One region of the Arthrobacter sp. G119Y2 genome, then DNA from elsewhere that is predicted to be linked to it. Evidence: predicted binding sites of a transcription regulator. Region 1 holds the regulator's gene; each other region holds the start of a gene.

The links. The regulator LexA, encoded in region 1, represses DNA repair genes until DNA is damaged. The targets are predictions, from matches to a motif close to TCGAACANNTGTTCGA.
Positions count from the first base shown of each region.
Region 2: the regulator LexA is predicted to act here: its motif matches at 1,937-1,952, upstream of WKB88_RS02965 (HNH endonuclease signature motif containing protein).
Region 3: the regulator LexA is predicted to act here: its motif matches at 3,135-3,150, upstream of WKB88_RS01245 (HNH endonuclease signature motif containing protein).
Region 4: the regulator LexA is predicted to act here: its motif matches at 2,034-2,049, upstream of WKB88_RS14690 (HNH endonuclease signature motif containing protein).

Region 1 covers NZ_JBBPFS010000011.1:47,503-53,297, forward strand. The annotation lists gene WKB88_RS17680 (histidinol-phosphate transaminase) at 1-560, opposite strand, end outside; gene WKB88_RS17685 (LysM peptidoglycan-binding domain-containing protein) at 658-1,092, opposite strand; gene lexA (transcriptional repressor LexA) at 1,480-2,316, shown strand; gene WKB88_RS17695 (ATP-dependent DNA helicase) at 2,392-4,443, opposite strand; gene hflX (GTPase HflX) at 4,436-5,795, opposite strand, start outside.
Region 2 covers NZ_JBBPFS010000001.1:617,889-623,683, reverse strand. The annotation lists gene WKB88_RS02975 (TetR/AcrR family transcriptional regulator) at 101-823, shown strand; gene WKB88_RS02970 (SDR family NAD(P)-dependent oxidoreductase) at 820-1,569, shown strand; gene WKB88_RS02965 (HNH endonuclease signature motif containing protein) at 2,177-3,700, shown strand; gene WKB88_RS02960 (L-threonylcarbamoyladenylate synthase) at 3,933-4,553, shown strand; gene WKB88_RS02955 (DUF72 domain-containing protein) at 4,665-5,399, shown strand; gene WKB88_RS02950 (hypothetical protein) at 5,653-5,795, shown strand, end outside.
Region 3 covers NZ_JBBPFS010000001.1:261,270-267,064, forward strand. The annotation lists gene WKB88_RS01235 (NAD-dependent epimerase/dehydratase family protein) at 1-1,001, shown strand, start outside; gene WKB88_RS01240 (antitoxin) at 1,193-1,450, opposite strand; gene WKB88_RS01245 (HNH endonuclease signature motif containing protein) at 1,568-3,103, opposite strand; tRNA gene WKB88_RS01250 (tRNA-Gly) at 3,680-3,753, opposite strand; tRNA gene WKB88_RS01255 (tRNA-Val) at 3,779-3,850, opposite strand; tRNA gene WKB88_RS01260 (tRNA-Gly) at 3,896-3,969, opposite strand; tRNA gene WKB88_RS01265 (tRNA-Val) at 4,006-4,077, opposite strand; tRNA gene WKB88_RS01270 (tRNA-Cys) at 4,103-4,176, opposite strand; tRNA gene WKB88_RS01275 (tRNA-Gly) at 4,238-4,311, opposite strand; gene WKB88_RS01280 (hypothetical protein) at 4,593-4,919, shown strand; tRNA gene WKB88_RS01285 (tRNA-Val) at 4,961-5,035, shown strand; gene WKB88_RS01290 (cytochrome) at 5,558-5,795, shown strand, end outside.
Region 4 covers NZ_JBBPFS010000006.1:227,619-233,413, reverse strand. The annotation lists gene WKB88_RS14690 (HNH endonuclease signature motif containing protein) at 1-1,931, opposite strand, end outside; gene paaZ (phenylacetic acid degradation bifunctional protein PaaZ) at 2,274-4,367, opposite strand; gene WKB88_RS14680 (SGNH/GDSL hydrolase family protein) at 4,638-5,753, shown strand; gene WKB88_RS14675 (helix-turn-helix transcriptional regulator) at 5,750-5,795, opposite strand, start outside.

The sequences.
Region 1 (5,795 bases):
GCTTCATAGACGGCTTCGATGACATCAAGCGAGAGCGCCGTGCCGGTGGGGTTGTTGGGCGTGCAGAGGAAGACAATGTTCGGAGCCTGCTCGCGGACCTGGTCCGCTGCGGCGTCTGCCGTGAGGGTGAAGTCCTCGCTGCGCAGGCCCGTGACGTAGCGGGTGCCGGTGCCGCTGGCCAGCAGCGGATACATGGAATAGGTGGGCGGGAAGCTCATAGCTGTCCGTCCGGGGCCGCCGAAGGCCTGGAGGATCTGCTGAAGGACCTCGTTTGAGCCGTTGCCCGCCCAGATGTTTTCCGTACCCAGGCCGTGGCCGAGATATGCGGCGAGGCGCTCCCGGAGTTCGGTGAACTCGCGGTCCGGGTAGCGGTTCAGGCCTGCCACGGCCCGGTCAACGGAGGCGGCGATGGCCTTCCGCACCTGCTCGGGCAACCCGTGCGTGTTCTCGTTGACGTTGAGCAGGATGGGCACGTCAAGCTGCGGAGCACCGTAAGGCGCAAGTCCGCGAAGGTCATCGCGCAGGGGAAGTCGGTTCAGTCTCTCCAGCTGTTCAGTCACCACTACAGCTTAAGACTCCAAGGCGGGGCGGGAAGAATCCCCGTGTCGCAGCAGCGGGTTGTTACGTTCTGAGTTGTGCTTGGAACGGACCCGGGATTCAGGACTGGACCGGAATGAACAGCTGCACTCCGGCCGGCACGCGCTCGCTGGGCAGGTTGTTCAGTTCCATGATGTCGGCGACCACATCCCGGGGGTCGCGTTCCGGGGCGAATTCCTCGGCCAGGGCCCAGAGGGAGTCACCGGGAGTGACGCTCACCTGAAGGGTCCGCGTGACGTCCGGCCCGCCGTTCGAGGCGACGGCCGGGGCGGTGAAGAAGCCCAGCACGGTTAGCGCGGCAGCGGCCGTGAGCATCAGCGGCAAGCCGATAAACACCAGCCGGCCCCGCCGCGTGAGCCGGAGCCGGGCCGCCGGAGCCTGGTCTCCGGAGGCTGCGGCGGGCGAAACAGCTTCCGGCCCGGCTGCGGGCCGGGCCGGAGCCTGGGCGAAGGGGGCAGAGGTCCGGGACAGTGTGGATAATGCGTGGGCTGGCATGGAAATACCTTTCCGGTTCGAGAGCAGCAACGGCAGAGCCGAAGCTGTATTCGAATAAGTGAAAGCGGTGCGGAGTGAAGATTTCGAAACTATGTTCGAAGGTTGTGAACTCATTTCTAGCACCTATCTACTAATAAAGTCGAGACTCGCTCGAACAAATGTTTGAAAAGGCCGCTCCCCTCGCCTAGCGTTGAGTCCAGAGGAAGAGGGTTCGGCGGTTCACACCGGGCCGGTGCGGGGCGCGGGCCCCGGAACGGTTCGAACAGGACCACTGAATCAGCTGCCTCTGACATTCCCGCCGGCACGGCTTGCACAGCGTTCCGGCCCAGACATCCGCCCGACCAGCTCCGGCACCGCCCGGACCAGCTGACCCGAAGGGAACCCCACGTGGCCCGCAGGACTGCTTCCGAAGACAGCACCAATCAGCCAGCTGCGACCGGCACCCGTGCGCGCGCGAAAGGCCTCACTCCGCGGCAGAAAACCGTCCTTGAGATGATCCAGCGGTCCGTGAGCACCAACGGGTACCCGCCCACCATGCGGGAAATCGGGGACACCGTGGGTCTGGCGAGTCTGTCCAGCGTGACCCACCAGCTCATGCAGCTGGAGAAGCTCGGCTACATCCGCCGCGACCCCAAACGCCCCCGCGCCATGGAAATCCTCATTCCGCTGATGCTGCGCGACGGACAGCCGACTTCCCCCGGCGCCGACGGGGAGCCTTCGGACAGCCCACGCCGCACCGAGCCGGCGCTCCCGGCCGCAGGCGGCTCCGGCAGTGCAGGCGGCCGCTCCGCCGAGGGTGAGGTCGCCTCCGCGGGCCTGGCCACGGTCACCGAGCTCTCCACCTCCGTGGACACTGCCATGGTTCCCCTGGTCGGCCGGATCGCTGCCGGCGGGCCCATCCTGGCCGAGCAAGTGGTTGAGGACATCATGCCGCTGCCGCGCCAGCTCGTGGGACACGGTGACCTCTTCATGCTCCGGGTCTCGGGTGATTCCATGGTGGACGCCGCCATCTGCGACGGTGACTGGGTGGTGGTACGCCGCCAGCCCACAGCCGAGAACGGCGACATCGTAGCCGCCCTGCTGGACGACGAGGCCACGGTCAAAACGTTCCGCCAGCGCAACGGCCACACCTGGCTGCTGCCGCAGAACACCCGCTACGAGCCCATCGTGGGCGACCACGCCGTCATCATGGGCAAAGTCGTCTCGGTCATGCGCTCCCTCTAGCCCGACACACGCCAGACGACGCACACAAAAGGGCGGCCGGATTCTTTCCGGCCGCCCTTTTGCTTGTCTTCTGTTCTACTTCCGGGCTCCGGGAACCTTCTCCTGCGCCGCAGACTGCTCGGCCAGGCGGCCCAGCACCGACAGGACCACGGAACGGTCCGTCGTGGACCAGAACGGCGGCAGAGCGGCCCGCAGGAAACTGCCGTAGCGGGCAGTGGCCATCCGGGAGTCCAGGATGGCCACCACTCCGCGGTCTCCGGCGGCGCGGATCAGCCGCCCGGCCCCCTGCGCCAGCCGGACTGCGGCATGCGTTGCAGCCACCGACATGAACCCGTTCCCGCCGGCTTTGGCCACCGCGCGGGTGCGGGCCGTCATGAGCGGGTCGTCCGGACGCGGGAACGGGATCCGGTCAATGAGCACCAGACGGCAGGCGGTTCCCGGCACGTCAACGCCCTGCCAGAGCGACATGGTGCCGAACAGGCAGGTGTCGGGCTCCTCGGAGAACTGCTTGACGAGCGAGGACATCGAGGACTCCCCCTGGCACAGGATCGGAAAATCCACCCTGGTCCGCATTGCGTCGGCCGCGTCTTCGGCGGCCCGGCGTGAGGAAAACAGTCCCAGCGCCCCGCCGTTGGATGCTTTCAGCAGCGCCTCGATTTCGTCCAGCTGCGCCTCGGAGGTGCCCCGTTCGGGCTTGGGCAGATCCTTGGCCACGTACAGCACACCCTGGCGCGGATAGTCGAAGGGGCTGCCGACGTCGGTGCCCGTCCAGGAGGGTGCCCCGGGGCCCAGGAGCCCCAGCGCGCCGGCCACCGGACCGAACTCGGAACCGATGGCCAGGGTTGCCGAGGTCAAAACCACCGTGTGGCCGTCAAAGAGTCCTTCACGCAGCCTCCCGGCCACCGACAGCGGCGCAACGTTCAGGGTGGCCGGAGCGGTCTCATCCGGCGGGGAGTAGCCGCCCGACGGCGAGAAGGAGCTGGGCCGTGACGCCCAGATCACTTCCCCGGCATCGGGGGCGGAAACGAGCCGCTCACAGATGCCCAGCACGGCCATGAGGCGGGACCTGGCGGTCTGGCGCCCGCCGTCGGCCGTTTCCCCGGGCTCCGGCTTGGAATCGGACAGGGCCACCCGGCAGGCCTCGCGGACGCGGCCCACCGCCTGTTCCTGTTCCTCGTTCAGCCCGCTGGCCAGCAGCCCGGACGGAATGCCTTCCAGGGACTTGTCGAAGGCGCGCCCGGCCTGGGCCAGTTCTTCGACGCTGGCGGAGGTGTGCTTGCGCGCCGCGGTGACAGCGGCGGAAATTACGGTTCCGGAGAGCTGGCCGGTGACGGCGCCGGTCACCCGGTCCTGCAGCTCATGGGCCTCGTCGATGACCACCACGTCATAGTCCGGCAGCACAGCCAGACCCTCGAACGCGGCGATGGCCAGCATCGCGTGGTTGGTGATGACGACGTCGGCCACCGCAGCCTGGGCACGGGCGCGTTCACTGAAGCACTCGGCGGCCATCGGGCATTTCTGGGCGCCCAGGCACTCCATGGACGTCACTGAAACCTGGCGCCAGGCTTTGTCGCTCACGCCCGGAACAAGGTCGTCGCGGTCTCCGGTGTCGGTCTCCTCGGCCCATTCACGCAGCCGCACCACTTCCCGTCCCATCGCCGAGGTGGGCGAGGGTGCGGGATGGCCCACGGCGCGGTCTTCGCCGAGCGTAAACAGAGCACCGGCGGGATCCTCCTCTTCCGGGAATCCCCCGCCGGTCTTGTGCAGGCAGACGTAGTTGCTGCGGCCCTTGAGCAGCGCGACGTCGACCTCGCGCGGCAGCTTGGGCTTGAGCGTCTTGAGCAGGCGCGGCAGGTCCCGGCCCACAATCTGGGACTGCAGCGCCAGCGTGGCGGTGGAGACCAGCGTGGGCTTGGTGCTGTCCAGCGCGTGGTGGATCAGCGGCACCAGGTAGGCCAGCGACTTGCCGGTTCCGGTGCCCGCCTGAACCAGCAGATGCTGTCCCTCGTCAATGGCCTGCGTGACCTGGCGGGCCATTTCGTGCTGGCCCGGGCGGTTTTGGCCGCCCATGCCGGCTACGGCGGTGTCCAGCAGATCCAGGACTTCGCCGGTGGTGTCTTTACTCATGGGTGACGAAGGGCTCCAGTTCAGCTGCCAGGCCCTCGCGGACCATCACGTGCAGGCGGGTTCCTGCCTCGGCGTGTTCCACGGAAAGGATTTCCGTGTCCGAGCTGTGCAGCCGGGAGACAATCTCACCGCGGTCATAGGGCACCAGCAGGTGCAGGTCCACGCCGGGGCGGGGAATGCCTTCGGAGATGGCTTGCAGCAGCTCGTCGACGCCCTGGCCGGTCCGGGCGGAGACCACAACGTGGCGGCGTTCCTTCTGGCGCAGCCGTTCCAGGACAAACGGATCAGCGGCGTCGGCCTTGTTCAGGACGATGATCTCCGGAATGTTGCGGGCATCCACATCCGTGAGGACAGTGCGGACAGCGGCGATCTGGCCCTCGGGGTCCGGATGCGAGGCATCCACCACGTGCAGGATCAAATCCGCGTCGGCAACTTCCTCAAGCGTTGAGCGGAACGCCTCCACAAGCTGGGTGGGCAGCGAACGGACAAAGCCAACCGTGTCCGCCAGCGTGTAGCCGATGCCGTCTTCGGTCTGGGCCTTGCGAATGGTGGGGTCCAGGGTGGCGAACAGTGCGTTCTCCACCAGGACGCCGGCATCCGTGAGCCGGTTCAGCAGCGAAGACTTGCCGGCGTTGGTATAGCCGGCAATGGCCACCGACGGAACCTCGTTGCGCTGCCGGTTGGCGCGCTTCGTTTCCCGGGCTGGTTTCATTCCTGCGATTTCGCGGCGCAGCTTCGCCATGCGGGTGCGGATCTTCCGGCGGTCCAGTTCGATCTTGGTTTCACCGGGGCCGCGCGAGCCCATGCCTGCGCTGGCGCTGCCGACCTGGCCGCCGGCCTGGCGGGACATGGATTCGCCCCAGCCGCGCAGGCGCGGAAGCAGGTATTCCAGCTGTGCCAGTTCCACCTGGGCCTTGCCCTCGCGGGACTTGGCGTGCTGGGCAAAGATGTCAAGGATCAGCGCAGTCCGGTCGATGACCTTGACCTTGACAATGTCTTCCAGGCCGCGCCGCTGTGACGGGGCCAGTTCGCTGTCCACAATGACCGTGTCGGCACCGGTGGCCATCACGATGTCCTTGAGTTCCTGGGCCTTGCCCGAGCCCAGGAACGTCCCGGGGTCCGGCTTCAGGCGCCGCTGGATGATGCCGTCAAGCACCTCCGAGCCCGCCGTCTCGGCGAGGGCAGCAAGCTCCTGCAGGGAGTTCTCGGCGTCGGCCGCCGTTCCTTCGCTCCACAGGCCGGCCAGCACTACGCGCTCCAGGCGCAGCTGGCGGTATTCAACTTCGGTAACGTCTTCCAGCTCGGTTGACAGGCCGGCCACGCGACGCAGTGCGTGGCGGTCGGCCAGGTCT
Region 2 (5,795 bases), on a different contig from region 1:
TCCTGCGGCTGGTCCGTCTGCCGCCGCCCTGTTCCATGAGAAGAAGATCACACCGGCGTGCCGGGTTTCGGTGGAGCCCTGACGCGTATACGCTGTAAACATGAATTCTCGTCCCGATCCTGACCGCGGTCCCCTGTCTGCTGCTGCCATCGCGGCATGTGCACTGGAACTGGCGGACCGCGAGGGTCTCGAAGCGGTCTCCATGCGCAACGTTGCCGACATCCTCGGGGTCTCTGCCATGGCGTTGTACCGCCACGTGGAAAACCGTGAAGCCCTGCTGCTGGCTATGGCAGCCGAGGCCGGCCGTGAGTTTGTCCTTCTGCCGCCCACCCCGGCCTCGTGGCAGGAGATGCTTCAGCACATGGCCGCGGCACTCTGGGACGACTTCCACAAGCACCCCTGGCTGCTGCAGATTGTCCTGGGGCCGAGCCGGCTGCTGGACATGGCCTCCACCGAGGAACTCGAAGTGCTCCTTCAGGCGCTCAATGCGGCAGGGCTTCCGGAGGACGACTGCTTTGACTGTGTCGTAGGACTATCGGGTGTTGTGATCGGGACTGCAGTTCTGGCCCTGGCCGCGAATCCCGGACCGGGACGGCACCGCCCCACCCGGCCCAACGCCGTCGTACCCCTGGAATCCGGTGACGGCGCCCCTCACGGTTCCCTTACCGCCAAGTTCCGCGGACGAGGGATTACCTACGACGCCTCACGGAAGTCCCTGGACTTCGCCGTGGGCAGTTTTCTCCTCGGCGTGGAAGCACGAATCACATCAAGCATCCGGATGCGGCAGGAAAAGCACTCCGGCTTAGAGAAGGAACAACAGTGAAACTGAGCAACAAGACAGCCATTGTCACCGGCGGCGCCGGCGGTATTGGCCAGGGTATTGTCCGGCACTTCCTGTCCGAGGGCGCCAAGGTTGCCGTCGTGGACATTAGCCAGGAGCAGGGCGAGAAGCTCGTGGCCGACCTGGGCAGCCTGGGCGAACTGATTTTCATCTGCAAGGACATCTCCCTGCCTGAAAGCGCTGCCGAAATTGTCGCCGAGACGGTGGCACGCTTCGGCCAGTTGGATATCCTCGTCAACAACGCGCACGCATCCAAGCAGGCACCGATTCTGGAAACGACGCCGGAGATCTGGAACCTGTCCTTCGGCACCGGAACGCTGGCCACTCTGTACCTGATGCAGGCGGCCCATCCGGAACTGAAAAAGACCCGCGGCAGCATCATCAACTTCGGTTCCGGCGCCGGTATCAAGGGCCTGCCAAATCAGGTGGCCTACGCCGCAGCCAAGGAAGCCATCCGTGCGATCACCCGTACGGCGGCAAACGAGTGGGCAGCGGACGGCATCCGCGCCAACGTCGTCAGTCCGGTCGCGCTGACTCCGGGAATTGTGGAGTGGAGCAAGGCTTACCCGGAGCAGTACCAGGAAGTGGTCGACGGCGTCCCGCTGGGCCGCCTGGGCGATCCGGAGACGGACATCGCACCGATCGTGGCATTCCTTGCCAGCGATGAATCCCGCTACCTGACCGGCCAGACACTGATGGCCGACGGCGGCACCATCAAGCTGTACTAGAGCGGTTACACCTCCGGGGAAGCGCTGTGGCGGGTTTGGCAGCGCACCTCCGAGGTGCTGCTTACGACGCCGCAGCGGATGCGGCTGCCGTTGTCGTCCGCGTCTTGCTGTTGCGCGGCAGTGACAGCCGGGGCGCGGGCGACGCCAAGTGGCTGCCGGGGTGTCGGTTCCCGAGGTCGTTGAGCCCACGACTGTGCAGGCTTGGACTAGTGGCATTGCACTAGTGGCCACCGGCGACTTGGGTGACTAGGTAGCCTCTGGCAAAAGACGGGTATTTGACCGTCAACAATAGGGCCGGTTTGGGCCTGTTTTGGTCTGTTGTGGAGCTGGAAATGTCGGTGGCGGGTGAAATCCTGAGGTCATGGATCAGAACGGATCTTCGACGGGCCCCGGACCCGGCACTAACAGCGGACAGGCAGCAGTGTGCAGCCTGTCGGTTTTTGTTGCCGGGCCCGGTCCGGAGGTTTCTGATCGGGCCGGTGAAACTGATCCGGCTGTTGCCGCAGTAGCCCATTCCCCCAGTGGTTTTGTTGCTCCCGGTGGCGCTTTTGAACCGTCGGGGCCTGGCTCCCGGGACGGGTTTACCGGGGCTCTGGCCTTCCGGAACGTGGAGTGCCTGAACGAGGAAGAAACCGGTGCCGTGTTGTCGCGGTTGAATGTGCTGGGCCGGTGGGTTCAGGCGCAGCAGGCGAAGGTCCTGTCCCGGATGCAGAACATTTACGAGTCCGAGAGCATGTTCGTTTCGGGCCGGCCGGATTCCGAGATGGCCTTCAGTCTGGCAGCCGAGGAAGCGGCTACGATTCTGGGGGTTCCCACCGGTACCGGAACGGCGTTGATGAGCCGGGCCGGTGATCTGTGCACCGCCAACACTGCCACGTTGGGGAGTCTGGAGGCCGGGGAGATCAGTTACGGGCATGCCGAGACGGTTCTGGAGCAGTGTGTGGGGATTGCTCCGGCGGATGTGCCCGTGTTTGAGGCGAAGCTGCTGGGTTTGGCTGCGGGACAGACGAAGGCGCAGTTCCGGGTGAAGGCTCGGCGGTTGAGGGAGAGTCAGTATCCGCAGACGATTGTTGAGCGGCAGCGGACGGCTTTTGATCGGCGGTCGGTGTGGGTGCGTCATGAGCCTGACGGTATGTCGTGGTTTTCGGCGATGCTGCCGGCGGAGACTGCGCAGGGGATTTATCACCGGCTCAGTGTTGCGGCCCGGGGTGAGCAGGCGGCCGGAGATACGCGGAGCGTGGATCAGTTGCGGGCGGATATCGTGGCGGACCTTTTGGGTGGTCATGAGCATGGGTGCAGTTCCGGGGGCTGCGACAGCAGCAAGGGCACCGGCGCCGGGAAGGGCGCTGGCGAAGGCGGCGGGGGCAACGGCGCCCGGAAGGGCAGCGGTTCCGGAACCGGAACCGGTGAAAAGGATGGTGCCGGTTCCGGGTCGTGCCGTATAGGTCATGGTTCCAGGGCCCGGACTGAGATTCTGGTGGTGATCACTGCTGAAACTCTCTTCGGAGCCGATGACCAGCCTGCGGAACTGGTCGGGTATGGGCCGATCAGCCCCGAAAGAGCCCGGCGGATGGCCCGCGAGGCGGCGAAGTGGACGCCGGCGGAGCGGGACCCGGAGACTGAGGAGATCCTGCGGGTGGGTAAGCGGCGGAAAGTACCGGACGGGTTGAAGCAGTTGCTGCGGGTCCGGGACGGGACGTGCCGGTTCCCGGGCTGCCGGACCAATGCGGTGATCTCCGAGATTGACCACACCAAACCCTGGGCGCAGGGCGGTCCCACCGATCACGACAACCTGGAACATTTATGCCGGCGGCACCACATGTTCAAAACCAAAGGATTCTGGAAAGCCTGCCAGCCCAGTCCCGGGATTATTGAGTGGACCTCACCGGGAGGACGAAAGTACCGCACCAAACCAGACCTCACCCTGGATACATCTTCGACCACAGCCACGTCCGACAGCACACCCACGTCTGCGACTTCGGCCGTATCTGCGACTACGGCCTTGTCTACGGCCTTGTCTACGGCCTTGTCTACGGCCAGAGACACGGCCACGACTGCTGCGGAGGGCAGTGAGGTTGAAAGAGTTGAACTAGACCCAGATGATTATGGGGATGACCCGCCGCCCTTCTAGCGGGGCTGCCGGACGGGCGGCGCTTTGAGACTGGCATGCGTGCTGGCTGGCTGCGACACGAGCAGAGCGGCGGAACTGGGGGCTGCGGAATTGCGGGCTGCGGAATGAGTTCTCAGTTCAACAGCCAGCCCTTCTGAACAGTGGTGGGAACAGCCGGCCCTCCTGATCAGCGTAGGAACGGCTTCAGCCTCTCAGCCGCAGGAGCCTCCACCATCAGCGGTAAGCTCAGGGCATGGCACGATACTTTGACATCCACCCGGAGAACCCCCAGCAGCGCAGCATAGGTCAGATTGTTGCAATCCTGCGGTCAGGCGGATTGATCGCCTACCCGACGGACTCCTGTTACGCCCTCGGAGCGCAGCTCAGCAACAAGGATGCTTTGGACCGGATCCGCTCGATCCGCCAGCTGGACGACAAACACCACTTCACGCTTATGTGCAGGGACTTCGCGCAGCTCGGTCAGTTCGTAAAGATGGACAACGACACCTTCCGCAGCATTAAGGCCGTCACCCCGGGCAGCTACACCTTCATCCTGCCCGCAGTGAAGGAGGTGCCGCGCTGGTTGTCTCAGCCCAAAAAGAAGACCGTAGGCGTCCGTATCCCGGATAACAAAGTTGTGCAGGCACTGCTGGAAGAACTGGGAGAGCCGATGATATCCAGCACCCTGCTGCTGCCCGGCGAAGAGGATCCCCTGACCGAAGGCTGGGAGATCAAGGAACGCCTGGACCACCAGGTAGACGCTGTTCTGGATGCCGGGTTCTGCCCGCCGGACCTCACCACTGTCGTCGACTTCTCCAGCGGAGAGCCGGAAGTTGTCCGGCACGGCACTGGAGATCCCTCCCGTTTCGAGTAAGGCACGCCGCCACTTCCTTTGCACCGGCACTTCGAATAAGCACGCCGCCACTTCCTTTGCACCGGCACTTCGAATAAGCACACAGCCATCCTTCCGTGGCAGGCTGGGGACATGGCACTGCACATCGGCACCTCCGGCTGGAGCTACAACCATTGGCGGAACGTGCTGTACCCGCCCGGTCTCCCGAACCGCCGCTGGCTCGAAACCTACGCAGCCGAATTCGACACCGTCGAGTACAACGGAAGCTTCTACAGGTGGCCGCGCGAACCCGCGTTTGCTGCTTACCGGGAGCGGCTGCCGGACGGCTACCGGTTTTCCGTCAAAGCACCGCGCGGGCTGACGCATGCGCGCAAGCTGCGGGAGCCTGAAGAGTGGATCGGGCGCATTAGCCGCTGCTGGAAGGAACTCGGAGATAAAGCCGGTGTCCTCATCGTGCAGCTGCCGCCCAACTTGGAGCGCGACGACGCCCGGCTGGACTACTTCCTGTCCGCACTTCCCGGGGACATTAAAACTGCTGTTGAGTTCCGTCATCCCAGCTGGGAAACCGAAGACGTGTACAGCCTGCTTTCACGGCACGACGCCGCATACACCGTCATGAGCGGAGCCCGCCTGCCCTGTAACCTGCGTGCAACGGCGTCATTCGTGTACGTACGCATGCACGGACCCGACCATGAACACCTCTACGCCGGCTCCTACAGCGATGCTGATTTGCGCTGGTGGGCGGAGCGGATACGGGAATGGGAACGGTCGGACAGGGATGTCTACATGTACTTCAACAACGACGGCGAGGGGCACGCCGTTCGCAACGCCCGCACCCTGCACGCGCTGCTGGCTGGGGACAAGTAGTTTCAGGCTGCTCGCTGGCTCAGGCTGCCCCTGGGCTGCACGGCGGCCCACCATTTCTGCCGCTCCTCCGCGCCTCCCGTACCCGGGGCGTCTCGCGTACCCGCGGCGCCTCCCGTACCTCCCGCGCCTTCCGTACCCGCGGCGCCTCGCAGCGCCAGGGAAACGCCTTGCGATGTTTATCGAATACCGTTATGTTAACGGTATTCGATATAACGACAGTCGTTAACCAGCGACGCATCTCCGTGGAGGAATCATGACAGCAGCACTATCAGATGTATCAACAGCGGTAGCCCGCCGGGGCGCCGCAACTGCCCGGAAAGCAGGACTGATCACGAGCATGGTTCTTTCCGGACTGATCATCCTGCTGTGCGTTGGGGTGGGAATTGCCCACACCGT
Region 3 (5,795 bases), on a different contig from region 1:
ATCTCATCGCTTTGGGTGCAGCTTTTCATGCGGTCGAGCGCAGCGACTCCAGGGCACTGCAGCAACTTGTGGGTTCGGGTGCGGATCTGCTTGTGGATTGCCTGTGTTTCACTGCTGCTGATGCCCGGCAGCTTCTTCCGTTTCTGGACGATGTTGGGTCGTCTGTCATGCTCTCCAGCAAGGCTGTTTACGTTGACTCGCTTGGGCGGCATGTGAATTCTCCCGGCCGGCCTGTCTTTTCCGGTCCTATCGCCGAAGACCAGCCCACTGTCGCTCCGGGCAACGGCTACTTTGACTCTCCCGAAGGATATGGAAGCAACAAGGTAGCAGCCGAGCAGGTGCTCCTGGACAGTGGTTGTCCGGTCACTGTTCTTCGGGCGTCAAAGGTGCATGGCGAGGGTGCTTCTCCAGCCCGTGAATGGGTTTTCGTCCGTCGTGTTCTGGATGCCCGAAAAGCCGTATATCTGGCTGCCTCAGGTTGCGGTGTCGACCATACGACGGCAGCTGTGAATGCTGCTGCACTGGTGGAGGTTGTTGCGTTGCATCCCGGTAGGCGGATCCTCAACAGCGCGGATCCTGATGCTCCCAGCGCGCTGGAGATTTCTCGTAGTGTTGCAGCCTATTTCGGACACCAGTGGGAGGAGGTGCTTCTCTCCGGCGAAACTGAGTCTGTGAGCAGTGCAGGCAGGGCTCGTAGTGGTGACAGCGGTGTCGGCGGTGTCGGCGGCGTGGATGCCGGTGCAGGGGGAGTAGTGCCGAGTGAGCGTGTGCAGCTTGGGTCCCATCCATGGGAGAGTGCTGCGCCTATCATTCTGGATACCCGGGCGTCTCAGGAGCTGGGTTACGTTCCCGTCGGCGACTATGCGGATACTGTCCAAAATGAACTGGAGTGGCTTTCCAAGAGTGCAGATGATCCTCGCTATGCAGCCGACCGATTGGAGTTCTTCAACCGGTACGTTGATTATGCTGCGGAAGATCGGTTTATGGCTGAACGGCAGTGACGAGGCTGTCTTGTACCAGCGTCAGTAGCAGGCTTGTAAGCGGCAGGTCTGGACGAGGCCGTTGGTGCCGCCGGCTGCTGCGACGGCAGACCTCGTCCAGAGTCAGGACCTACTCGCTGAACTGAGATTAAATGATGAAGGTCCCGGTGCCGCCTCTCGGCGGGACCGGGACCCTTGTCGTGCTCTGGAGCTTATGCGGCCGGAGGAATCGGTCCGGAGTCGGTTCCGGAGTCCGGGCCCTGCTTGCGGTCGACCTTGTCTACCGCTTCAGAGGCCTTGCTCTGGAAACCATCGATCTTGTCGGAGTACTTGCCGCCGGTCCTCTGATCGACAAACTTTCCCGCGTGACCGATGCCACCCTTAATCTTGTCGGCGTTTTCGCCCACAAGCTCGGTAGCCTTGTCCTTCAGCTCTCCGGCCTTGCCCTTGAGCCCGTCAAATACAGACACGGACCACCTCCTTTCGCAGGGGAAACCATACGTTTCCCGTTCGTTTCAATGGTAAGCCCCCTGGCCAGCTTGGCCAAGGACTGAGAGTTTGGGGACTGGAGTCATTGCGCGGCACGCTCACACGACCTGGCGGTGAGGGCGAAGGGGATGGAAGTAGGTGTTCCGCAACGGCGCTTGAAATGGGTCTACATAGGTCGGAGGAACGAACCAGGGAACGCCGCGAGTGACGCGGATGCGCCATTTTTCCCGATGGATCAGGTGATGGTGGAATCCGCACAGCAGGACGCCGTTGTCGGTGCTGGTTGGTCCTCCGCGGGAGTGATATTCGATGTGGTGAGCCTCGCACCAGGGTGCAGGGGAGGTACAGCCAGGGAAGGCACAGCCGCCGTCCCTGGCAATGATCGCCTTTCGGAGATGCGGCGGAAAATAGCGGGCTGCGGTCCCGACGTCTAGAACACGGCCTTCTCCGTTGAGGACAACCGGAATGATGTCGGCCTCGCACGCGATACGGCGGATCTGGTGAGCGGGAACTGGGCCGGTATAGGCCAGCGTGCCGGTTTCCGTTTTTCTGCTGACCCTGTCCCTGAGCTGTTCATACGGAATGATGGCCAAGACCTGTGGCTTGGCTCCTCCATTTGCCGGCAGCTGGCCTGAGGCCAGCGCCAGCTTGCAGGAAGCAACCAGCCCGTCCAGACACTTTTGCGGATATGTCCGAGGATCACGGGGTACAGCGCGTTCGGTGCCTTCCAGATCTTCACAAGCTCCGTTCGCTGGCAGACCGGCACCGTTGCGGGGGTTGGCCTCGGGAGCCAGCGCAGTCATGAGCGTTTCAAATTGATCGTCCGTGGCGAAAATATCCAAGCGGTGCAGTCCTCGGTACTTCCGACGAATGAATAGGCCCTGCAGTTCGGCTTTCTGCTGCTCCGTTGGTTCCGTTCCGTCCGGGTCCAGGTGATTGACCCATGCGCTAGCGACAACACTGAGTGCATCAAGATCCTGGCTGGCAGCCACGTCGGTCAGAGCCGCCTCCATTGCTGCCCGATCCTCGGAAGTGCCGCAGCCTTGCACGTGTTTGATTGCCAGGCTCACGATTTGAGCCCCTTCACCGGATACTTCACCGCGAGAAGAACGTTCGGACAGCGCTGGCAGCTCAGGGCTGATGGGCTGGCCCGTCAAGGCCAAAGCCGGCGACAGCGCAGATCCTAGCCGGATCCGCTTCCAGGCTTCCCGTCGGCTAATTCGGAGTCGATGCCGCATATACTCCGCTGTGTTCTTGTATTCCTGCTGGACCTTCTCCGCAGCAGTAGCCCAGGAGAGCGATACCTCAGCGCAAATTCGTGCGCGGTCCAATGCTGCTGCGGCAGCTATCTGCATGTGGTCCACGAGCCGGGAGAGCTCCTCTGTAGCTGAGGCAAAGGCAACCAGGTCAGGGGGATCGAGGAGGGGGAGTGAGGTTTGGAGATTGAGAGAGATTCCCCGGGCAACGGCTGTGATTTGCTGCAGTTCGGCCGCGCCGGAGACACTGGTTGCTTCCGGCGACGGTAACAGTGTCGGATGAGCTGCCCATCCGTATTTAGGGCCGGTGGGCTCAGCGGCAACACATGGCCCTTGCAAAGGCGGCGGAACAGCGGTGCCGTTCTGGTCATCTTCCATACGATGAGCATTTCAGGAATGGTAAGCATGTTCGAACGTAGATTCGGATTTGTGGACAAATGGCGGCGTCTGGCAGTTCTCCAAGATGCTGTGGAGGAGAAAAGCGAAGGCGAAGATGGCGGAAAAGGTATGGTGCGTCCCGGGGGACTGGATGTCATGGCCCGCACCACCGCCGTCGGCTGTCGCCCCCACAGTGGCCGTGCCGCCAACCTGCCCGCCAGGCCCCGCTCCGAACCAGCCTCTCCCCGCCGACTTCCTCAACTTCCGACGTCGTCCGCCAGCGTCCGATCCGCCGACGTCTTCAATGACCGCCATCGTCCGCCAGGCCGCCACGCGAGCATCCCCGTGCACCACCCAGGGGCCCGCTCCGCCGCAGGGAGGGTGCATGAACCGTCGTCCGCTATGAACCGTCGTCCGCTATGAACCGCCGTCCGCTTGCTTCCGCTACACGCAACCGGGGCCGCCGGCGTCGGCCGCAGTTAAGCCCAGTTAAACCAGTTAAACGCAGAAGGAGCAGACCTTTTGGTCTGCTCCTTCTGTTCGTCGCCCCGGAACAACCCGGTAAGCAACTATGTGAGCGGACGACGGGATTCGAACCCGCGACATCCACCTTGGCAAGGTGGTGCTCTAGCCAGCTGAGCTACGTCCGCAAAACAAGACAGCCGAAACTGTCCGTGCGCGATACTGGGATCGAACCAGTGACCTCTTCCGTGTCAGGGAAGCGCGCTACCGCTGCGCCAATCGCGCTTGATGCATCAAGTCTCCCAGAGGAGACTCCGATGCAGTCAAGAGAGCGGACGACGGGATTCGAACCCGCGACATCCACCTTGGCAAGGTGGTGCTCTAGCCAGCTGAGCTACGTCCGCAAAAACACAGTTGTACGCCAAAACGTCTAACTGTAGTGCGCGATACTGGGATCGAACCAGTGACCTCTTCCGTGTCAGGGAAGCGCGCTACCGCTGCGCCAATCGCGCCCAAAAGGGCTGTGCAAGTCCACCGTGGAGGTGGGGACGGGATTCGAACCCGCGTATACGGCTTTGCAGGCCGCTGCCTCGCCTCTCGGCCACCCCACCGTGACCACTGCATAAGCATAGGCCGACCAGTCAGAATCAACCGGTTTTACAGTGACTTGCGAGCGGACGACGGGATTCGAACCCGCGACATCCACCTTGGCAAGGTGGTGCTCTAGCCAGCTGAGCTACGTCCGCATGCTGAGAAAGTTAGTGTATTCGTCCCCGAATCGCTTTCGCTTTTCGCGGCGAACTCCCGCTTTCCAACGAAGAAAAACTCTACTGGACGTTTCGTGGTTCGTCCAATCGGGGGAAATTCGGACTTCGGCGAGGGGTGTTGCAAGCAGGTGCGCATCGTCGCAGGTGGGGCCGGAGAGGACCGGAGAAGGAGAGCGGAGAAGGAGAGCAGGTGCGGAGTCGGTCGTGTGGAACGACGACGGCGAAGTTGGCCGTGTGGAACGACGACGACGAAGTTGGCCGTGTGGAACGACGACGGCGAAGTTGGCCGTGTGGAACGACGACGACGGCGCCGGCCCGGTTCGATTGTCCGCGCCACTTCGATCATCTGCCTCACAGGGGAGCGGCAGCGGGGGATCGGTGAGGCAGTCCGGGAGAACGACGACGACGGCAGCAGGAGCAGCGAGGCCACGGGGGAAGCCGGTACATTGAGCGAGACGGAACAGGGTGCCGTCGGATGTCCGCAGCGAACCGAATCGGAACACGTGGAAGCAGTTGGGAGCGACGTCTCAGGCGGAGGAGAAGCCGGGAGGCGGCACCGGTTTGGAGTCCGTCCCAAACTGGGCTAGCATCTTTAGACGTTGCGGTTGTGAAAACAATTGCAGCATGGGGGCGATTGGCGCAGTGGTAGCGCGCTTCGTTCACACCGAAGAGGTCACTGGTTCGAACCCAGTATCGCCCACCAAAAGTTTGAAAGTATGAGTTCTACGAAGAGGCCCTGCGGGGCCTCTTTTTGTTTTACGCTGCCGGTCGTTCTTCCTCGCGCGACTGATAGGTGCCTGATAGAACGGCATTTCCTTTACCGGCTCACTTCACGGCTCAAGAATTTGTGGCACGGCCCCAGAATTAGCAGCCACCAAAAGTCTTCGGACAAAAGGTCAGCGGACCACTGCATGTAGACCGATGCATGCCACGAGGGAACGGGCTCGGACCAAGATGCCGGATTGCGGCTGGGAGGGTTGCGGCTGGGGATGGTTTGCGGCGCGGCGACGGCTCGTGCAGCGGACGTGGCCTTGCCCGAGACTCCCGGGTACTGCAGCGGACGTGGCCTTGCCCGAGACTCCCACATACTGCAGCGGACGTTCCCAAAAGCCAGGACCGCAGGACGAGAGACCGAGGACACCGCCGAGCTCCCCGGCCCGACCTGCGGGAACCGCCCGGATGCCCGTTTTGCCTAAAGGTCGGTGCCGGATGACAAACTGAAGATATGACTGAACCAGCTCTGGCACATTCAACGGAATTTGGGCGGATGTACTCCCGCTCCCTCTCGGAACCGCCGACGGTACCTTCCATCACCACTGTCATAGCCCAGGGCGCCACTTCGCTTGATGGCTGGCACGGCCACATGGCAGCAAACGCCGTCATCAAGGATCCCAAGCTGGCGGCAAGTCTGGGCAATCCGGGAGCATTGCGCAACGTCGCGAAAGAAGCGTCACGTGCCTCAG
Region 4 (5,795 bases), on a different contig from region 1:
CCTGCCCGGGTGTCCGTGGCCGTGACCGTCCCGGAATCTATGTGGGGCACGGTCCGGGAACCTGCACGGACAGCCGCGACGGACCGGTCCCCAGCACCGTCCGGGCCGGTTCCCTGCATGACCGGAGCAAGAGCCAGGTGCGGTTCGGTACGGTAAGTCCGTCCTCCCGGCGATGTCCACTCAATAACCCCGGCCGCCGGCTGGCAGGCCTTCCAAAACCCCTTGGTTTTGAACATGTGGTGCCTCCGGCACAAATGCTCGAGGTTGTCATGATCCGTGGCCCCGCCCTGCACCCACGGCCTGGTGTGATCGATCTCGGAAATCACCGCATTCGTCCGGCACCCCGGGAACCGGCAGGTCCCGTCCCGAGCCCGCAGCCACCGTTGAAGTCCGGCCCGGACTTTCCTTCGGCGTCCCACCCGCAGGATCTCCTCAGTATCCGGATCCCGCTCCACCGGCGTCCATTTCGCTGCCTCCCGGGCCATCCGGCGGGCGGCTTCCGGACTGATCGGCCCGTAACCATGCAACTCCGCCGGCTGATCGTCCGCGCCGAAGAGCGTTTCAGCGCTGATCAGCACCAGAATCTCCGCCCTAGCCCCAGCCCTGGCCCCAGCCTTGCCCTTGGCCCGGGCATCGGTGCTGGCATCACTGCCACAGCCGGCGCCGGTGCCAATGCCGGCGGCGGTGCCGGATGTATCCGCGCCGGCGTCCTGCCCGGTGCTGAACGGGTCCCCCGCGGTGCCAGAACGGCCACCGGGGCGAGCACCGGATAAGTCCGCGCCCGCCGATCCCTGCCCATCACAGGGGTGACCGCCGCCGGACATAAGCAGGTCCTGAAGGATGTCCGCCCGCAACTCATCCACCCTGCGGGGATCACCATCAGCCTGCTCACCCCGGGCAGCCCTGCTCAGCTGAGTGAAGATCGCCTGCGCGTTCTCCGCCGGCAGGAACGCCGAGAGCCAGGACATTCCATCCGCCGCAGGCTCCAGACACACCTTGCGCTTTCCCAACGCACTCAGCTGGCGCTGGACAATGCCCTGCGGATACTGGTTTTCCCGCAACCGCCGCGCCCGCACCCGGAACTGAGCCGCAGTCTGACCCGCTGCAGCCTCCAGCAGCTTTGCCTCGAACCCCGGAAGCCCCACAGCTTCGATGTCCTGGCACTGATCCAACACCGTCTGGGCATGACCGTAACTGATCCCGCCCTGCTCCAGATTGCCCAGAGTCACGGCATGAACGCCGCAGAGACTGCCCGCCTCAGACATCAGCCGCTGCCCGGTACTCTGCGGCACGCAAAGAATCGCTGCTGCCTCCGACGCCGCAAGACTGAACGCCATACCCGGATCAGGCTTTCCGGACGGGAAATGCATCTCGTCCCGGTAAATACTCTGCATCCGGTGCAGGACCTTAGCCTGCTGCGCCTGCGCCCACCGCATCAGATGATCCAGGCGGGAGAGCACAGCACCGGCAGTCTGCTCATCCAGCGCATCCGCGCCCCGCAGAACCAGAGAACCGGATAACCCGTAGTGGCCGGCACTCCCGGCAGCATCACAGGAAACAACAGTGTCGCCGGAAACAACGGTGTCGTCGGAAGCAGTAGTGGTGGCGCTGTCGCTGGAAGCAGCGTCGCCGGAAGCAGTAGTGGTGGCGCTGTCGCTGGAAGCAGTGTCGCCGGAAGCCGGGGGCGAATCGGAACGACCCGGAGCAGCAGCCAAAGAGGTAGCAGAAGAGGAGGCACCGACAGCAGCCGGTACGGCGTGGAAAACCGAGTAACCGGGCGGTGCAGCGGCCTCCCCGCCGGCGGTGGTGGCGGTGGCCGTGGCGGAGTCGATGCCGGCAACCATAGCCATCGCAGGCTTGGTGCCGGATGCGGTGCCGGCAGCCTGCTCGCCGAACCGCTCGGAACCGGGAAAAGTCCTGTGCTGATCCATGCCTTCAGGCTTTCACCTGCCTCTGACATTTCCGCCGCCAAAAGAGCCCCAACAGCCCAAAACAGGCCCTATTTCGGCACCTCAAATACCCGACTTTTCTGGCCGACTACCTGTTTGAGTTTCGAACGGGCCATACGGGCGGGTCAGTGGGGAAACGGCGGGAAATGACCCGCGGCCGGACCCCCAAGGGCCCGGCCGCGGTTCAGCAGCGTTTCATCAAAGGCTCAGCCGCGATTCACCGCGGTCAGTCGCGGTCACCGCGACTCAGCGACTCAGCGACTCAGCGACTCAGCGACTCAGCGACTCAGCGACTCAGCGACTCAGCGACTCAGCGACCAAATGCTAGCTGCGCTTCTTTTCAACGAGGGTCAGAACGTCGTAGGTCGCGACAATCTCGTCATTCTGGTTGGTCAGCAGCGCGTCCCAGGCCACCTCGCCGTACTCGTCGGTCTCGCGCGGAGTGATCTTCTTGGCGGTAAGAGTGACCCGGATGGAATCGCCCGCCGCAACCGGCGTGATGAAGCGCAGGTTTTCCAGTCCGTAGTTGGCCAGCACCGGTCCCGGAGCAGGTTCCACAAACAGTCCGGCAGCCCAGGACAGCAGCAGGTAGCCGTGGGCCACGATGCCGGGGAAGAACGGATTGGCTTCAGCCGCTTCCTGGTTGGTGTGCGCGTAGAAGGTATCGCCGGTGCTGTTGGCGAAGGCAGTGATGTCTTCCAAGCTGACCTCACGCAGGTCCGAGCGGACAGCGTCGCCAATTTTCAGTTCCGAAAGGTCCTTGCGGAACGGGTGGGTGCCGTCGAAGTTGCGGTCCGCACCGGTATGCCAGATCCCGGTCAGGGCGGTGAGCATGTTCGGAGAGCCCTGAACCGCGGTGCGCTGCATGTGGTGAAGCACGGAACGCATGCCGCCGAGCTCTTCACCGCCGCCGGCACGTCCGGGTCCGCCGTGAACCAGATGCGGGACCGGAGAACCGTGACCGGTGGAGGTGCGGGCGTCTTCCCGGTTCAGGATGAGCACGCGTCCGTGATGGGCGGCAATGCCCAGGGTCAGTTCACGTGCGATGGCCGGATCGTTGGTGCAGACCGTGGCTACCAGCGACCCGCTGCCCAGGGCAGCCAGGCGCACGGCGTCCGCGGCGTCGTCGTACCCGATCACCGAAGCCACCGGACCGAAAGCTTCCACCGAGTGCAGTGCCTCCGCGCTGTTGTCCGGCCAGGTCAGCAGGATCGGAGCCAGGAATGCGCCGTCGGCCGCAACCCCGCGGCTTCCGTCCGCGAGGACAACTTCCGGAGCATCCAGCGAGCCGTAGGCCAGGGTGGCACCTGCGTCCAGCAGGGTCTGAACCGAGGAACGCACACCGTCGAGCTGCTCGGTGGAGGCCAGAGCACCCATGGTGACGCCCTCGGCGCGGGGGTCACCCAGGACCACGCGCTCGTCGATGCGCTGGCCCGCTGCGGCGACGACGTCGTCCACCAGGGCCGCCGGCACAATGGCACGGCGGATGCTGGTGCACTTTTGGCCCGCTTTGACGGTGATTTCCGTGACGAGGGACTTCACGAAGGCATCAAATTCCGGTGTTCCGGGGACGGCGTCGGGTCCCAGAATGGCTGCGTTCAGGGAATCGGTTTCGCAGGTGAAGCGGACTCCGCCCTCCGCCACGTTGGGGTGGGCCTTCAACAGCTTCGAGGTGGAGGCGGAGCCGGTGAAGGAGACGTAGTCGCGGTAGTCCAAATGATCGAGCAGGTCGCGGGCGGACCCGGAGATCAGCTGGAGGGACCCCGCAGGCAGGATCCCGGAATCCACAATCAGTTTCACTGCCTCGGCGGTCAGGTAACCGGTGGGCGTGGCCGGTTTGACGATGCTGGGCACCCCGGCGATGAAAGCGGGTGCAAGCTTTTCCAGCATGCCCCAGACGGGGAAGTTGAAGGCATTGATCTGCACCGCGACGCCGGGCAGGGAGGTGAAGATGTGTTCGCCCAGGAACGACCCGTCCTTGGAGAGGATCTCGGCGGGACCGTCCACCAGCACGGTGGAATTGGGAAGTTCCCGCCGGCCCTTCGAGCCGAAGGTGAACAGCACCCCAATGCCGCCGTCAATATCCACCAGGGAATCCTTGCGGGTGGCGCCGCTGCGGGCGGAGACCTCGTACAGTTCGTCCCGGTGCGCGTTCAGGTAGGTCGCGAGTTCCTTGAGCTTCAAGGCGCGCTGGTGGAAGGTGAGCTGCTGCAAACCGCGGCGGCCGACGGTGCGGCCGTGTTCGACGGCGGCAGCCAGGTCCAGCCCGGCGGTGCTGACGAGTGCCAGCGGCTCTCCGGTGCTGGCATCACGGACTTCAGCAGGCTCGGCGGCGGTCAGCTCGGAGCGGTCCGGTGTCCACCAGGAATCGCGAACGTAGCTGGGAACGATCTGGACGTCTATGGCAGTGGATGTCATCTTCGACTGGCCCTTTCAAACATTGATCCTGGCCGCGGCGGGCGGTCCCGTCTGCGGCAGCACCGAGCGGAAGAAGGCCCGCAGGATAAACTGACCGGACGGTCGGTAATGAAATCAGCGTACAGGAAACTGTGCCCTGAAACACAGCAGGCAACGGGAAATGTACTCGATTCCGCGGTCCGGAGGGGTGCTTCTGCTGTCCCCGGCAGCGCACGGGGCTACTTTGGTGGGACCCGATCTTTGGTGGGACCCCATCGCAAAGGAGCGACCATGCGCGAGCTTGAAGCCTTGACCAACCGAAGCAACCCGGACGCCGGCCGTCCGTTTCTTCCGCATTCCCCACGGCTGCGGCGCGCGGGAGTCATCGGCGCCCTGGCGCTGGGCCTGACGGCGGCCCTCCCCGGCACGGCCGTAGCAGCTCCGGGTGAAATGCCGGGTGCGGCGCCTGATTCCGCCTCGGCTTCGGGATGGGAGTCCGGACACGGCATCGACGGCGGAAGGGGCGGCGGGCACGGGGGCGGCAACGGGGGCGGCGGGCACGGCGGCGGGCACGGCGGCGGTCACGGCAACGGCAACGGGGGCGGCGGGCACGGCAAGGGCCGCACCGTGGATTACGTTGCCTTCGGGGATTCCTACGCGTCGGGTTTCGGCGGCGGACCGGTGCTGGACACCTGCGGCCGCACCGCCGAGGGCTATCCCACGCTGCTGGATGCCCTTCCGCGCGTGGAACTGGACAGCTTCCAGGCCTGCGGCGGGGCCACGGCCCTCACCACAGAACCTGCTCCTCCAGCCGGGCCCGTGGACCTGCCCGAGCAGATTTCCACCGCTGTCTCAGCCGATCTGCTGAACCGGCAGACCGATCTGGTCACCGTCACGATCGGAGGCAATGACGTGCAGTTCGGGTCCGTCGTCGCTGCCTGCCTCGGAGCGGAGCTGCCGGAAACCTGCGCTCCCGCAATAGCCGCGGCGCAGAGCTACGCCGAAACCGCCGTCGTGCCCCAGCTGCAGGCCAGCTTTGCCGCTATCCGGGAGGCTGCACCGCGGGCCGAACTCGTGGTGGCCGGTTATCCGCACCTGTTCGAAGGGACCGTTCCGGGAGCTTTGAGCGTTGAGGCGCAGAACCTGTTCAACGCCGGGACCGACGCGCTCAATGCCGTGGTCGCCGCACAGGTTGGCGAGGACGGCACCTTCGTGGATGTCACCGAGGTGTTTGCCGGCCATGGCATCGGTTCCGCCGATCCCTGGATCCTTTCCCTGAACGAGCCCTTTTCCCTGCATCCCAACGCCGCGGGCTACCGGGAGGGCTACTTCGCGGCCATCACGGAGTCCGTTGAGCTGCTGAACCCTGACCGGCACGGCGGAGGCTGCCGCGGCGGCCGGGGCTAGCGCGCACGGCCGTGCACCGGTCTGGCATTCGCCGGAGGCTCT